4 regions of the Paenibacillus sp. FSL K6-1558 genome follow, and region 3 is predicted to be linked to each of the others. Evidence: riboswitches for the same ligand, from Rfam matches in the RefSeq annotation. Region 3 holds a riboswitch; each other region holds the start of a gene.
The links. A riboswitch is a leader RNA that binds a small molecule or an ion and turns the genes downstream of it on or off. The one in region 3 is predicted to bind thiamine pyrophosphate.

Region 1 (4,215 bases), 3.3 Mb from region 3:
GCAAACTGGTTGCGCCGATCCATACCTCTCCGTTTGCTTTCGGAACGATATAGACATCTTCTGCATATACCGTGCGATCGGGTCTGCCTCCAGCCTGATCTGTAGTAAACCGAACGGCCAACATTTCACCTTTCACCGGACTTGAAGGCAAAACGATCCCCACTTGATGCATGAGTTGCTCCCCGTGTAAACCAGCAGCTATGATGATATGTTTGCAACACATCTCTCCCTTAGCCGTTTTAATCCCTTGAACACCATGCTTATCTACGATCAGCCGAACATCTTGAACTCCTTCCAAAATGCGGGCACCCATCATTTCAGCTGAGATCGCATAAGCTCTTGTCAATGACACGGGCAACACTTCGCTCTCCAATGATCGGTAATAAGCACCGTACGTATCCCGATTCAACCATAACGCTTCTCGTTGCACTGTGCTTCGATCCCACCAAAGTTGTTGCACCCCCGAAGTGGTATTTCGTTTATCCTTGTATTTACTTAGATCACCGTATGAACGAAACGGTGTGATAAATCCGTTGCGCCTTAAGCCAAGATCCATACCTGTTAAAGCGGATATTTGCTCTTTGTGCTTATGAAGTAATTCCCTACTGTCATATGCGGCTTGTGCCATGAGTGGATGAGCAAAATCCTCACTATCTGCTGCCAGCATGCCGGCAGCTGCACATGAAGCTCCGCTAGCAATCTCCGACTGCTCAACAAGCAGTACTTCCTGACCTCGGGATGCCAGTTCAAAAGCAATCGCACAGCCTATGACTCCACCGCCCACAATGATTGTTTCTGCATGAAAGGTTTCTGGTTTCTTAGTTAAAGTTTCGGATAGCGGTAGCCGCTTAAACTTATCTTGTTCACACGATGAGTCGATCACTTCCTCGGGTTGACTCGGTCCTCTCTGTACCATTTTGTCATCTCCTTGTTTGAACAACATTCCGATCTTATTAGGTTGGCGTCATTTCCAACTTTTTGAGCGAGAAACATTCACTTCACCGCTTCCACAGCCTGTTTAAGAAGCGCAACAGCATGAGCAGGGTTTGCATGTTTTAACACACTTGAGATCACAGCAGCACCCCTGGCTCCCGCAGACCTGACGGCCCGAATGTTATCCGGCTGAATCCCCCCAATTGCAATAACAGGCACCTTGACACTGGAGCACACTTCCGATAACGCATCTAATCCCCTCGCTACAGAATCCGGTTTGCTTGCACTTGCGTACACATGCCCGAAAAAAAGGTAATCCGCGCCATACTCTTCGGCAATTCTCGCTTCATGCAACGAATGCACCGATATCCCCAACCGGAGCCTCAAATCATGCTTGTTCTCCGGCTTTACCATTACTTTTGCCCTTTCCAGCATATCTTGGCTCCAATGTACCCCTTGATAAAAATAGCCTGACGAATATAGGTTCGCACCGTTGATTACAATGCGGGAAGCTGGAACACCCGCTTCTACCATCAATTTGGCCCAGTTAAAACATTCCTGTTGCGAGAGTTGCCTTTCCCGGATATGAATGTAATGCACATAAGGCCAAATATCTTTGGCTGCCTTCAACATGACTGACTGTTCCGCTTTATTCGTAGATATCACATGTAACTCAAAAAAGTCTTTCTCTAGTCCACAGGTTGGTACAGATTTATCTGTCCGCTTGTACCACTGGTCTGTTGAAGTTTTACCTGATTCATGAGCATCATAATCAAACATCAAGGTATGCAGTCTCGTTCTCGCTCCTTTCAGCTACAGGCTTGGAGAAGTAGTAATGACAAATATAAAACCAAAAAAGCCACTCCCGTAGGGGAGTGGCTGCGTATAAACAAAGGTTCAGTTCAATCACAAGCGTCTGACAAATACCTGTTAAACAGTTTGATAGTCAAATCTATAACTGTTTATTTTGATATTGAACCGCTTGGCATCACGATGTAATAAGATCCTGTTCTTACGTTAGAATCATTTACTATCGCTTTCGCTGAAACGCGCCACTTCCCTACGCTGGTATGATCCAGATCAGGTGCAAAGGGTCCGGAATCGCATTCTTCCATCTCAGCCGCATCGTGCGGCCCCCCTAGTGTTCATATGAAGTTGTAGCCTATATTACCACAACCGGTTTTTTTTGTCATCGTGCTTTTTCGGACCACTCTTCTACATCCCACGTTTTGGTGACCCAGCCTTCATAAAAATCCGGTTCGTGCGATACAAGCAAAACGGTTCCTTTATATTCCTTCAGTGCCCGCTGTAGCTCAGCCTTCGCCGTTACATCCAGATGGTTCGTCGGCTCATCAAACAAGACCCAGTTGCTCTCCCGCATCAACAGTTTGCACAAACGGACTTTGGCTTGCTCTCCCCCGCTCAGCATGTTAAGCGGACGCGTAATATGCTCATTTTTGAGCCCGCAACGTGCAAGATGTCCTCGCACCTCGTTCTGCGTTAGATGTGAAAACTCGTTCCATACATCATCGATCGGTGTAATATTCCCGGCTCGTACTTCCTGTTCAAAGTATGCCGTCTCCAAATAATCTCCAAGAAACGTTTTTCCGCTAATTGGCGCTATTTTACCCAAGATCGTTTTAAGCAGTGTTGATTTACCTACCCCGTTGCACCCCACAATCGCGATCTTTTCACCACGTTCAATCGTCATGGTCATCTTAGGTAGTAATGGATACGTATAACCGATCTCAAAATCAATACCTTCAAAAACGGTTTTGCTGCTTGCGCGGGCATCCTTGAACTTAAATGCTGGTTTTGCTGCTTCGTCTGGTCGATCAATTCGCTCGACCTTTCCAAGTTGTTTTTCCCGGCTTTTCGCTCGACCAGAGGTCGAAGCTCGAGCTTTGTTGCGTTGAATGAAATCTTCCTGCTTTTTGATGTATTCCTGTTGCTTCTCATAGGCATCAATATGCTGTGCTTTCTGCATATCTGCCATTTCAAGAAATTTCTCATAGTTGGCCGCATAACGCGTCAATTTAGCAAATTCCAGATGATAAATGACATTAACCACTTCATTCATGAACTCTGTATCATGGGAAATCAATAGAAAAGCATATGGGTAGTCTTTCAAATATCTAGTTAGCCACTCAATATGCTCTACATCCAGATAATTTGTCGGCTCATCCAACAAAAGGGCAGTGGGTTTCTCCAACAACAATTTTGCAAGCAGGACTTTCGTACGTTGTCCACCACTGAGAGCCGCAACATCCCGATCAAGGCCAATTGCATTTAATCCCAAACCGTTTGCCATTTCTTCCACTTTCACATCAATCAGATAAAAATCGCCCTGTTCAAGCTGTTCCTGAATATCTCCCATTTCTTCAAGCAACTGCTCAAGTTTGTCTGAATCGGCATCAGCCATCTGATCCGTAATGGCCATCATTTGCTTCTCCAGTTCCAGTAGCGGCAAAAAAGCATCTTTAAGCACATCACGAATGGTCTTGCCCGGTGTTAACTTCGTATGTTGATCCAAATAGCCATATCGAACTTTTGGCGTCCATTCCACTTTACCGCTATCCTTAAGCAATTTTCCGGTGAGAATATTCATTAGGGTTGATTTTCCGGCACCATTAGCCCCAACCAGACCCACTCGTTCTCCAGCAAGCAGACGAAACGAAACATTTTTAAATAACGTACGGTCTCCAAAATTGTGACTGACGTTCTCTACTGACAATAAACTCATAAGATGAGACTGCTCCTATCTATATACATTACTTTTAGTTCACGTTCCAAAACCCTATTCTAGCACAGGTTCAGTCTTTTCTGAAAGTAATGACACTTGCGCGAAGCAATCATATTCGAAATAACCTCTGGCCGCTGCCTGTCTTGCAGTTGTAAACACCTCTTCAGCACGAAAACCGGGGTTACAGGTGGCAGGATAATGATATTTTATGCCTGTTTCGGGATCAATCCCGCCAATGATCGCTGTTTTTTTGACTAGCCGGCCTCCACCAATGGCATAATTGTTAATCTTCTGACCCCCTACAGCGATCCCCTGTATAAAAGCCATAATACCCGTATCATTGATCGAATTGTACCAATCTTCCTGCGAGACTAAAGGCATCGTGAATAGATAAGCGACACCATTTCTCCTGGCAAATTCATTATGTCGATTGATTACGTCTGCAAGCTCTTCCTGTATTCGGGTCACGATCCGGCTACGCCGTACCTGTTCAAAAGTTGTAGAGTCCTGAAGCAATGGAATCGTGGAATTCGACGCTA
Region 2 (4,215 bases), 220 kb from region 3:
GGAACAGAAATGTGCTTCCTTCGCCCCTTCTGCGGGTAACGTCTCATCGTGGTAAGACAGTGCCCGTTCCGGGTCAAGTGACAGGTTAAACTGATCTCTCCAGCGGAACTCGAAGCGTGCCTTCGACAGTGCATCATCCCGGCGCTGAGCGCGTGGGTGGCCTTTGGCTAGGTCTGCGGCATGGGCAGCTATTTTATAAGCGATAACCCCTTCACGTACATCATCCTTGTTCGGAAGCCCCAGATGCTCCTTTGGAGTGACATAGCAGAGCATAGACGTACCAAACCAGCCAATCATCGCCGCCCCAATCGCAGACGTAATATGATCATATCCCGGTGCGATGTCTGTGGTCAGTGGCCCGAGCGTATAAAACGGCGCTTCCTGGCAGATCTCCATCTGCAAATCCACATTCTCCTTGATCTTGTGCATCGGCACATGCCCCGGCCCTTCAATCATCACCTGCACATCATGCTTCCATGCAATCTGCGTTAATTCCCCAAGTGTGGCGAGCTCCGCCATCTGTGCTTCATCGTTGGCATCGTAGATGCTACCTGGACGCAGTCCGTCCCCGAGGGAGAAAGCAACGTCATACCTTTTCATAATCTCGCAGATTTCTTCAAAATGGGTGTACAAAAAGTTCTCCTGATGATGTGCCAGGCACCACGCCGCCATAATGGACCCACCTCTAGACACTATTCCCGTCATCCGTTTCGCTGTCATCGGAATATATCGGAGCAACACACCCGCATGAATTGTAAAATAGTCCACGCCCTGCTCCGCCTGTTCAATCAGCGTATCCCGGTACAACTCCCAAGTGAGGGCCTCCGCCTCGCCATTTACCTTCTCCAGCGCCTGATAGAGCGGCACCGTACCAATCGGCACTGGGGAGTTACGGATGATCCATTCCCGTGTGGTATGAATGTCTTTGCCCGTGGAGAGATCCATTACCGTATCCGATCCCCAGCGAACAGCCCAGGTCATCTTCTCCACCTCCTCCTCGATAGAGGAAGATACAGCGGAATTACCTATGTTGGCGTTGATCTTCACGTGAAAATGACGCCCAATCAGCATCGGCTCACTCTCCGGGTGATTGATGTTGGATGGAAGAATAGCCCGGCCGCTCGCCAGCTCCTGCCGCACGAATTCAGGCTCTACGCCTTCACGAATAGCGGCGTACTCCATCTCGGGCGTAATCAAGCCCTGCCTTGCATAATGCATCTGTGTGACAGAGCGTCCAGCCTGAGCACGTAGCGGTTGACCGCGGAATCCCGGGTACTCCTCTGCCCCGGCTCTCCGTCCTCCCGCCTTCAATCCGTTATCCTCCGGCTTCACTGCGCGGCCCTCATATGCTTCAACGTCACCGCGCTCCATAATCCAGTGATTTCGGAGCGCAGGTAATCCCTTCCGAATATCCATCTGGAATTCGGGATCGGTCATCGGGCCGCTCGTATCGTAGACACGCAGCGGCTCATTATGCTCCACCCCTTGGGGAGTATTCGTATCATGAAGGGCAATTTCACGCTCCGGTACAGCAATGTCCGGTCGTGAGCCCTGAATGTAGACTTTGCGGCTGCCCGGGAAGGGTTGTACCCCTCCAGCCGCTCCGGTTTTCTTTTCCACCGGATGACCATCGCGCCCTGTTTCCTCTATTCCCGTCTGTTGCTCCTTTTGGTTACCTGTATTCATGTCTCCTGTTTCCTCCTCTGTGATCTTCATTTGCCCATATCGTCCACCAATGTGACAGCTTTGACTTACCACACCTGTCTGGAAAAAGCAGAGCACAGAAGCACAGCAGGATTGACCCTGCATAAGCAGCTAGAATGATCCAAAAGACAACTTTTATGTACAATCAGCATGAACACGAAACACGAGATCACTTCTCTTAGAAGTCCAGGCATATATGCCGCAATTATTGTGCTGTCACTTCCAAGGTGAAACACAACAACTGAATCTCTGCTTGCCGCTGTAAATAAAAAAAGCCGGTTCCGAAGGAACCGACTAATGTCCATCACCATACACGCAACAAGGGCCACCTGCTGCAATACAGCATGGATCCCGGGTTAACGTCTGTGGTGTCTGTGGTCATATGGCCGATTACTTCCCTACGCTGGTATGATCCAGATCAGGTGCAAAGGGTCCGGGATCTCATGCGATCCCGTCTCAGTCCGGACAATTCGGACTCCCCCAGTAACGTAAACGTATTGCGACAATCAAGCCGCTGTTCAACTTAAAATATGACATTCAACCGACCCCGCTGGGTCGTCCATTACAGAGTAGCGTAATCTGGGCTTAAATTCAACCTTAATATTCCAGAGGGGAAATTCCCTTCGAGCAAAACTTCATGCAAGAGCCTTCCCCTATGGCAACATAAGTCCCATTTGTACAGCTGCTTCTTTCAACACAGGCGCGTACTCATGTAATGTCTCTTGCGAGAGCCTGCTAACAGGTCCAGACACGGAAAGCGCTGCTGCAATGTTGCCTCTGCGATCCATAATTGGCACAGACACAGCGGCAGCTCCCGGCTCGCGTTCCTCATAGCTGGTTGCGTAGCCACTCACTCGAATGTCTTCCATCTGTGCCAGATAGACGGCCGGATCGATAAATACTGGCCATTCCGGGCCGTTCATCAGTTCCTCCCGATCCTCATCAGCGGCAAAAGCCATTAATACTTTGCTGGAGGCTCCTACGGAAAGCGGCAGTCTGACCCCTACAGGTGCAACCCGCCGAATCGCCTGATCACTCTGCACAGCCTGAATCCGAATCCGTTCACCGCCATCACGAAGGTAGAGACTTACGGTTTCGCCCAAGCGATCACGCAGCCTCTCCATTGCAGGTAACAGCAAAATTGCAGGATCGTCACTACGTGACATATGCGCTGACAGCTCCCAGATTCGAATACCTAGCCGATACTTCTCGGTTGCCGCATCACGTATTACGAACCCCCGATCCTCCAGTGTAGCCATCAATCGATGTACCGTGCTTTTGTGTAAACCGATCTGACTAGCAATTTCGGTGAGTCCAAGATCACTGCGCGTGGTAAAACATAATAATATATCCAGCGCCCGTTCTACAGCCCGGACGGTTAACTTGCGGTCTTCCATGGCATGATGCCCCCCTCATGTTTCATCACATGAAACTTGGTTACATAAATTATATGAGAAACGGTCTCATCTGTAAACCAAAAAGAACCGTTTTGAAGATGATCTGAAAACAAATAAATGAACAAGGATATCCAATTGGCACATCGTAATCTCCTGTAATTTACACACTATGGAATTGTTACCTCTACATCTTAAGAACTATATAACAATTGCGTAACAAATACCTCCAATCAATTGACTTTGACTATATCGGGACATACGATAAAGATAGAAACCAATTCAGATAAAATATCAAAAGCGTGACTTTAGCATTAGGATGCCATCTTCATGAATACGTGCTAAAAAGTACCTATATGCTATTTTTCATATCGTTATGATCTTGTCCATATTAATCCTCAACCGAAACTCAAAGGAGGGGCGTGCATGTATCCGACATCCCAGAGCGAAGCCCCGCTGCATACCAAAGTGTCCGATCTGCCCTCTTCGTTGTCACCGAGGCTGATTCGGTTCAAACATATTGTCGTAGCGTTGCTGCTCTCCGTTGTATTTTTTCTGTTGTTTTGTTTTATTGCCTTACACGGTTATATTGCTTGGGTGCTCTCCAACCCTACGGTCGCACCGGTGTTTTCGAACCCGATGCAGGCCAAAAACATGAAATATGAGGACATTACATTCCCTGCGGCCGACGGTAGCAGAACCATGCAAGGCTGGTATATCCCTGCGAATACCGATACGGGCAAAACCATCATCTTCAGCCACGGTTATGGAGCCAATCGGGAGGAAACCTGGGTGCCTATGTATGACCTCGCCCATTACGCGCACCAGCTCGGGTTTAATGTGGTGATGTTCGATTACGGCTTTGCCTCTCAGGTCAACCGAGCGGTAGCAACAGGTGGTAAGGCTGAGTCTCAGCAATTGCTGGGAGCTATTCAGTTTGCTAAACAGCGCGGAGCACAGGAGCTGGTCGTCTGGGGATTTTCCATGGGAGCAGGCACGGCTCTGCAAACCGGACTGCTAACCAAAGAAGTGGATGCCATGATTCTGGACAGTACATTCCTGCTGGAGCCGGATACGCTGTACCACAACATTCATAATCAGATCAATCTGCCGCGTC
Region 3 (4,215 bases):
GTGGCGGCGATTTTGACACCGGAAAATATCGATGGAAGGGCATGCGGAAGCTCCAGTTTCCAAAAAATATGACGGCGATTCGCACCTGCCATGCGCATATAGTTCATCATCGCCGCATCCGTGCGTGTTAGACCGTCCATGGCAGCGACTGCTACCGGGAAGAAGCAGACCAGAATGATAGTAATCAATTTGGGTAGCAGGCCGAAGCCGAACCAGATCAGCAGGAGCGGTGCAAGTGCGATGGTCGGGATATTTTGACTAAGAATAAGTAGTGGATACAAAGCTGACTTCAGAAAAGGGATCAGATGCAGTACCATGGCAATGAACAGACCGACCGCTGTCCCGGCGACAAATCCGATAAGGGTTAGCTGAATCGTTGCAGAGGCGTGCATACCCAATCGGTCAGCCTGAGACGCCGCTTCGCGAGCGATATCGGACGGGGCGGGCAACATCCATTTCTCAATGTGGAATAGGGAGACGGCCCCTTGCCATATCGCAATAAAGAGAATAACCGCCACGAGGGGCGGCCATACACTTTTGAAATAGGTAGACATTAGCGATATTTCTCCGTCAGTGTATCCATGCTGAATCCGTCCGGGCTATGTGCGATTTTGATCTGGGAGATGATGCTTGGACTACCAGCTTCCACAAGTACCTCGTGCATTTTGCGAACAACCTCCAGCAGTTCATCCAGTTCGCCTTCCATGGTGGTATCTAGCGCATTGACCTGATATTTCAGGCCGGATTGCTGAATGACTTCAATGGCGCGGTCTACGTATGGATATGAGTTCTCGCCGTTCGGTGTTTTGGGAATAACCTGAATACTGAGTAATGTACTTGCCATGAGAGATTAATGCTCCTTTCGGGTGTGGATGGATAAGTAGATATGGTCGTTGTACACTGTAACACTCCGATGACAGAATAACCTTCCAATCGCTGTTATCCCCAGATTTTTTGATTCCCTTTTCCAAAGGGGAAAATCCGCTTTTTCAGGTTTTTTCTGTACTCTCCGTTTCTTGTGTACAAAAAATTCAACTTATCCATTAAGCTGTGGAAAAAATTCAAGAGAAAGCGCGCTTATGAGGTGGTTTTCCTTAGAAAACCTTATAAGCGTTGACTTCTTCAATTTTTTTCTGCCCTCTTCGTTCAAAACGTGTAAATATCAAAGTTCATGGTTACAGTTAGATTTAATATTACTGTGGTAAAAATTCATTGGTGTATGCTTTCGTTACATCAATCTCTTTATCCAGCAGTTTCTTGCTGAACATCCAGTCGGTGTAGTTCTTCCATACGTCTTCCTTTTGTTCACCCCAGCGCGGGGCATCATCTTTGTATTTCGGGCTGAGCCACTTTTGGCTTGCGAGTACTAATTCTTTGTCCAGGTCGGGAACAGCTTTGATCAAAATGTTCGCTGCTTCTTCAGGGTGATCAATCGCATATTGATATCCTTCAGAAGTGGCCTTCAGGAAAGCCTTCACCAGTTCAGGGTCTTTCTGAATCGTCTGTTCATTGGTCACGAGTACAGGGGTGTAGTAATCCAGCGCTTTGGCATAATCCTTCACATATAACATGTCAATCGGTTCTCCACGTAATTCAGCCTCAATTCCTGTCCAGGCATAGAAAATCCACGCAAAGTCGATGTCCCGTTTCACAGCTGTGAAGAAGTCGGCATCGCCCATGTTAATCTTTTTGACTTTGGATACGTCAGCACTTTCGCCCTCCATAATGGATTGCATCACCGCTTCTTCCACTGGGGAACCCCAGCCGCCGTAAGTTTTACCTTCAAAGTCTTTGGGTGATTTGATCTTACGATCCACTGGAGCGGCAAAACCGGATGTATTATGCTGAATAACTGCGGCAATCGACACAAGGGGAACGTCCTGCGTACGCGCCTGAGTTACACTTTCCTGATAACTGACGCCAAACGGTACCTCACCCGAAGCAACCATCGTATCCGCACCGCCGGCTCCTGGCTGTACAATCTCCACATTTAAACCTGCTGCTTTATAAAAACCTTGGTCCACCGCTGCATACAGACCGGTATGATTCGTATTTGGAGTCCAGTCGAGCACGACCTTTACATCTTTCAGTGCAGTACCGCTCCCCTGATTGGTTTGGTCCGAACCTGTCGCACCTTGCTGCTCTGTTGGAGCGGCTTCTTTGCCACCACATGCAGCTACGGTAACGAGTAGCACACACATGAGTAACATTCCCATCGTTTTACGCCATTTCATCGTGTTTCTCTCCTTCGGTATGTCCGGCCGGATGGCACGGGGGTACTCCTTGGCTTCATATCCAATCCCTTTGCATAAATCGACGAATTTATACTCGCGGGTTATCCGAATAACGTCATTTTTCTGTTTCTGCATGTCAAAAGAAAACAAAAAAAGCGCCCCGTAATCCGGGACGCGTGCAGGCGTGAGAGAGTGGCGTTCAGCTTATAGCTGTGCCGTTGCAATATACTCCGATTCCTACGCTGGCATGATCCAGATCAGGTCTAAGGGTTAGTATCTTGATGGGATACACTCTCAGCCGGCCAATTCCGACTCCCCTGGGAAACTATGAAGTTACGGGCATTACTAGGTGTAATTATAGGCCAGTGACAGGATTGTGTCTACATAAGTTGGACTAAAAATATTTTCACAGAATGTTCACTTATGTGAGGGTAGCCCGATTGTCTATAATGATCCAAGTTACAGAAAGGATGAGTGTATTGTCAGTACGCAAGAAACAACAAGTGATTTTTGGACTTATGATGTGTACAGGAATGGTCGTAGTGATGATGACCTTCAATCTATGGCATACGGGGATGTTAAGTCAGATGTCCGTGCTGCAGCTATTGCTCCAATTTGTGATCTGTTTTGCCATCGCCTTTTTGGTGGAGTCGTTCATCGTGGGACCGATAGCGAGAAAAATCACATTTTCCTTCTCATTTGCGAAGTCGAGTAAAATTAGAGGTGTAGTTACGATGTCCTTTTTCATGGTAATCGGCATGGTTTTGCTCATGTCTTTATATGGCATCATTACAGCCTATACTGCAGGTCAGCTAGAAGGAGATTCCGTAATCAATGCGTATCTTCATACGATTGTACGTAACTTCGGTCTGGCATTGCCTTATCAGTTGATTGTACTCGGGCCGCTAGTGCGTTATGTATTTGGCAAGTTGTTCAAGGGACCAGTAGCCGTTGTGTCGGTTTAAATCATCGTATCGTTATCCATCATAACAAAAGTATTTCCTGGGCAATCCTGTGGTTTAAGAAGTTCTAGCGTAAGCGATCCAAAACAAAATACCAATAACCACAGCGGCAATAATGATCGTAGTGAAAACTCCGCTCAACCATGAACCTCGCTGGGCTTGGCGGGCAAGTTCATCTGCTCTTTGTTTGGCGGCTTCGCCCTCGGATGAATTCAGATGGTTTGGGTCCATATTCATAAAGCAATCACCCCTTGGTGTTTTAGAAGTTATTTCAATTGTACTTGATCCAGCTTTGGAAAGATACGTAAACGGGCATATATGAGTTGCAATGTTGTTCTGTCTTCGTATATACTGAGAAACACAATTACAGATCGGATCATGCCGTTGAAGAGAATCCAACTCAGAGGCGTTTTCGCCAGGGAGCGAATTGAAACTATCCCAAGTTAACCGGAACCGCCCGTTATCGCGGACCAAGAGGCTGATCAGGAGATTTGAACTGATTTGGCAAGTTGGGTGGCACCGCGAGCAGAGCGCTCCTCGTCCCAAGGGATGAGGGCGCTCTTTGTATTTTTTTAGCCAAAGGAGACGGTGATCATGTTAGACATGAAGTGGGTTCGGGCACATGCAGAAGAGGTTCAGGCGGCGGCACACGGGAAAAAGATCAAGGTTGATATTGCTGTGTTACTACAGCGGGATGACGAGCGCAAGGCACTTTTGCAGCAAACGGAAGAAGCGCGTCGTCAGCGTAATACACTATCGGCTGAGATCGGGAAGCTTATGCAGTCGGGTGAGCGTGAGCAAGCGGAGAAGATGCGGGCACAGGTTAAACAATTGAATGAACAGCTGGAGCAAGAGGAAGCCAAGCTGGCGGTAATCCAGGAGGAAGTGACCAGACTGCAAAGGCTGGTGCCTAATATCGTGTCGCCAGATACGCCTGTGGGCTTGTCGGATGAAGATAATGTAGAGCTACGGCGAGTGGGAGAGCTACCTGTGTTTGACTACGAGGCCAGAGATCATGT
Region 4 (4,215 bases), 510 kb from region 3:
AGTGGTTGCGGCCTTTGCATTATCGGGCAGGGAGCATGGCTATGCCTGCTTCCTGCGGGTGATCGCAGCGAGCTGTGCAGTCGCCGCGTGCACATCGGCCGCGCCCGCGATGGCGGAGATGACGGCTACGCCGTCGGCTCCAGCCGCCATCACGGCGGCCGCGGTATCGGGCGTAATGCCGCCGATACCGACCACCGGAACTGCGATGCCTGCGGCGCGCAGTTCCGCAACCCCGGCGGGGCCCAGCACAGCGTGGGCATCCGCTTTGGAGCGCGTCGGGTACATCGGCCCGACGCCAAGATAGTCTGCGCCCGCCTGCACGGCACGGCGGGCTTCAAGGGCGGAGTGGGCGGATACGCCAAGCATCCGCCCTTCTCCAATGCGGGCGCGTACCAGCGCCGCGTCCGCATCGTCCTGGCCGACGTGCACACCGTCGGCCTCCACCGCCACAGCCAGCTCCACATCATCGTTCACGATGAACGGTATCCCGTGCTGGCTGCACACCTCACGAAGCCGCAGCGCAAGCGTTCTGCGGGCTTCGCCTGCCTGTGCACCAGTTCCCTTCTCTCGGAACTGGAACAGCGTGATGCCGCCAGTGATCGCCTGGCGGAGCACCTCCACCGGGTCTCGCGTCGTATTGACGCTACCCATCACCAAATACAACTGCAGCGCACGGCGCACCGCTTCCGCATCCCATCTACGCATCAGCGTTCACCCCGCTGTCTGCGCTGGTACGCAAAGTGATTCGTTGGCCCGTGCCCGGTCCCGAATCCCAGCTCATCTTCAATGGCTGCCTGAATGAATGCTCGCGCGGTCGTAACGGCAGCCAGAATAGGGGCACCCTTCGCCAGTTCCGCCGTAATGGCAGCAGAGAACGTGCAGCCGGTTCCATGGGTATGACGTGTCATAACACGAAGGTTCTCCAAATAATGAAAGGAATGCCCGTCATACAGGACATCGATAACCGTACCGCTTCCCGTATCATGTCCTCCTTTAATCAAGGCATATGTTGAACCCATCTGCACCAATTGCTTTGCGGCTTCCTCGCGCTCACTCAGGTTCCGAATCGAACTCCCGATAAGTAGTTCGGCTTCGGGAATGTTAGGTGTGATAACCAAAGCAAGAGGCAGCAGATCTTCCACAAGTGCTTGCACAGCCTCCTGCTGGAGCAGAGGTGCACCTCCTTTGGCAACCATCACGGGATCAATAACCAGATTTGACCAGTCATATTGCTGACATTTTGCCGCAACAAGACGAATAATCTCGGCACTATACAGCATACCTGTCTTGATGGTACGCGGCTGAAAGTCGACTCCCGTTGAATCAAGTTGCTGGGCAATGCCGTCGTAATCAATCGGAAACACGCCTTGAACCCCTGTAGTGTTCTGAGCGGCGATTGCAGTAATGACCGTCATGCCGTATACACCAAGTTCTTGAAAGGTTTTGAGATCTGCCTGAATTCCTGCACCGCCGCCGTTATCAGACCCGGCAATCGTTAACGCTTGAGCAATATTCATCACACACCTCCACGAATCTGACGGATTTGTGCATGCTCGGAGAACAGCGAAGGTGTAATCTGCGCCAGTTGATTTAACAATTCAATCTGGAAGCTGCCTGGCCCCTGATGAGCCGTTCGTGCTGCAGCCTGTTCAGCGGCTACACCGTAGGTTGAGACAGCTTCCACCACACTGTTCAGCATGTCGCGCCCCGGCTCGGCAATCGCTGCAAAAGCACCAATGACTGAGCTTAGCAGACAGCCTGCCCCGGTAACTTGGGTGAGCAATGCATGTCCGTTGCTTGTGAGGAAAGTATGATATCCGTCTGTAATAATGTCGTACTGGCCCGTAATAACGACAATACAGTCAAGTTGTTGCGCGGCCTTCTCCGCAATGCTAATCCGATCACCCTCGCCAACCCCAGCGTCCACACCTTTGATATTCCATGGCACACCAATGACATGGGCCACTTCGGCGACATTGCCTCTTAATACGGTAAGACGAAGCTCACGAACCAGCATTTGTACCGTATCGGTGCGATATGTCGTGGCTCCTGCACCAACAGGATCAAGGACAACAGGCACATGATGTGCATTGGCTGATTGTCCGGCTAGACGTATCGCTTGAACGACCTTTTCATCCAATGTGCCGATGTTCAGAACCACCGCGCCAGCCATTCGAGCGACGTCAGCGACTTCTTCATGAGCATAGGCCATAAACGGAGAGGCTCCGAGGGCAAGCAGACCATTTGCGGTAAAAGGGGCAACCACAAGGTTGGTAATATTATGAACCAAAGGATTGAGTGAACGTACACGTTCAAGATAAGACATCCAAATGACCTCCTTATTTTCAAATGATGGATATGGTTATGAGCGAGACGACTTGCTGAAATACAAAAAAGCCCCGTCCATTTCCGGAGAAATGAACGGAGCTATACGTTTGAACTGAAGTTGATCCCCATCTAGGATAGAGATCCCCTACTGCCAATAAAAGCCGCTCCACTTCCCTCCGCTGGTATAATCCAGATCAGGTTCAAAGGGTCCGAATCGTCGTATTCGTCTCAGCCGCAAGGCTCCCCCAGTGCAAATGTACAAGATATGCAGTTATGTACTCAGCATATATCCATCTTGACTTAATGTAAATAGGGCGAGGATTTAAGCCTTGAAATGGGGATGAAAAATACACTGGACTTTGTTACTGATCCGCTATTCTGATTTACCTTAGCTCGTGAACCCGATATAATGGGGATTGGCTCATATGGCCGTACTACGAATGAGGGCAGGACCGTTGTTCCTCCCGGCAGAATGGGGACCCTGAGTTGAAAACGTTCAAGAAAGTATATATTGAAATTACGAGCATCTGTAATCTGGCATGCAGCTTTTGTCCACAAACGAAGCGAGCCAAAGGATTCATCGACCCTGAAGTCTTTAATAATATATTGGATCAGATCAAACCACACACAAAACATATTTACCTGCACGTCAAAGGGGAACCGCTGCTTCATCCCAAAATTGACCTGTTGCTGGATATGGCTCATGCCAAGGGATTTAAAGTGAACATTACGACCAACGGTACGCTACTGCCAAAGACACAGCATAAATTATTGGGCAAACCTGCACTGAGACAGATGAATTTCTCGCTGCACAGTTTTGACGGTCATGAGGGTTCTACGGATCGTGACGGATACTTGCATAACATCTTGTCTTTTGTTCGTGAAGCGGTGAAACATAACGTCATTGTCTCGTTCCGACTATGGAATCTGACTCAGGATAACTTCACCAATGCTCAGATGAATCGCAATCGGGAGACGCTTGAGGTGCTGGAAAAGGAATTCAATCTGGACTTCCGTATTGAAGAAAAGGTGGTTGCGGGTAGTGGCGTGAAAATTGCACCCAACGTATACCTGAATCAGGACCATGAATTCCAATGGCCAAGCCTCGATGCACCTGAAGATGACGGCAAAGGTTTTTGTCATGCATTACGCAGTCAGGCAGCTGTGCTGGTTGATGGAACCGTGGTTCCATGCTGTTTGGATGGAGAAGGTGTCATCAACCTTGGAAACATCCATGAAAAGTCTTTTTCCGATATTGTGGACGGAGAGCGTGCGAACAATCTGGTATACGGTTTTTCCAAACGGGAAGCTGTAGAAGAACTTTGCCGCAAGTGCGGATACCGGCAGCGCTTTGGAGCAGGAGCCTAAAATCATACGACAGATAACTCAAGTGTGTTATTCGGTAATATTCCGAGTAGCACATTTTTTTATTTATTATTAGGAAAGAATAGGCACCATTTGATTCATGATTTCAACTATTATGTAAAATGATAGTCTATTAATCTTGTTTTTATAAATATACATGGTATTATTATCCTACTGATTATAAAAGGGGGAGTAGTTCAAAAGTTACACTTTTGTGTTAATAACGGACGTTTAAGAGGAGTGTGTCGAGTTTTGAATTTAAAATGGAAAAAGTTTAATCGAAAGTTGTCAGCAGTACTCTCTACATCATTGATTGCCTCTATGTTTTCTATGCAATTGCTAGCCTCGGCGGAAGTGACCTCATCATCTGTAACGTCGTTTAAGGATGTTGAACAATCGTATGCCAAAACAGAAATTACGAAGTTAATTGAAAAAGGCATTTTATCTGGATTTGCGGATGGAACATTTAAACCCTCAGATTCAGTAACACGTGCTCAATTGGCAAAGATTATGGTGGGTGCG

Region 1: another riboswitch for thiamine pyrophosphate. It lies ahead of MHI38_RS03990 (thiamine phosphate synthase); the one in region 3 lies ahead of MHI38_RS18680 (ABC transporter substrate-binding protein).
Region 2: another riboswitch for thiamine pyrophosphate. It lies ahead of thiC (phosphomethylpyrimidine synthase ThiC); the one in region 3 lies ahead of MHI38_RS18680 (ABC transporter substrate-binding protein).
Region 4: another riboswitch for thiamine pyrophosphate. It lies ahead of thiM (hydroxyethylthiazole kinase); the one in region 3 lies ahead of MHI38_RS18680 (ABC transporter substrate-binding protein).

Annotation. Positions count from the first base shown of each region.
Region 1 covers NZ_JBBOCV010000001.1:960,214-964,428, forward strand. The annotation lists gene thiO (glycine oxidase ThiO) at 1-916, opposite strand, end outside; gene MHI38_RS03990 (thiamine phosphate synthase) at 994-1,713, opposite strand; TPP riboswitch at 1,974-2,083, opposite strand; gene MHI38_RS03995 (ABC-F family ATP-binding cassette domain-containing protein) at 2,123-3,676, opposite strand; gene MHI38_RS04000 (hypothetical protein) at 3,731-4,215, opposite strand, start outside.
Region 2 covers NZ_JBBOCV010000001.1:4,511,282-4,515,496, reverse strand. The annotation lists gene thiC (phosphomethylpyrimidine synthase ThiC) at 1-1,686, opposite strand, end outside; TPP riboswitch at 2,083-2,196, opposite strand; gene MHI38_RS19680 (IclR family transcriptional regulator) at 2,358-3,101, opposite strand; gene MHI38_RS19675 (alpha/beta hydrolase) at 3,525-4,215, shown strand, end outside.
Region 3 covers NZ_JBBOCV010000001.1:4,291,956-4,296,170, forward strand. The annotation lists gene MHI38_RS18670 (ABC transporter permease) at 1-554, opposite strand, end outside; gene MHI38_RS18675 (MTH1187 family thiamine-binding protein) at 554-844, opposite strand; gene MHI38_RS18680 (ABC transporter substrate-binding protein) at 1,194-2,234, opposite strand; TPP riboswitch at 2,451-2,563, opposite strand; gene MHI38_RS18685 (hypothetical protein) at 2,705-3,199, shown strand; gene MHI38_RS18690 (hypothetical protein) at 3,254-3,433, opposite strand; gene serS (serine--tRNA ligase) at 3,791-4,215, shown strand, end outside.
Region 4 covers NZ_JBBOCV010000001.1:4,801,638-4,805,852, forward strand. The annotation lists gene thiE (thiamine phosphate synthase) at 40-705, opposite strand; gene thiD (bifunctional hydroxymethylpyrimidine kinase/phosphomethylpyrimidine kinase) at 705-1,517, opposite strand; gene thiM (hydroxyethylthiazole kinase) at 1,517-2,326, opposite strand; TPP riboswitch at 2,483-2,585, opposite strand; gene MHI38_RS20835 (radical SAM/SPASM domain-containing protein) at 2,815-3,696, shown strand; gene MHI38_RS20840 (S-layer homology domain-containing protein) at 3,946-4,215, shown strand, end outside.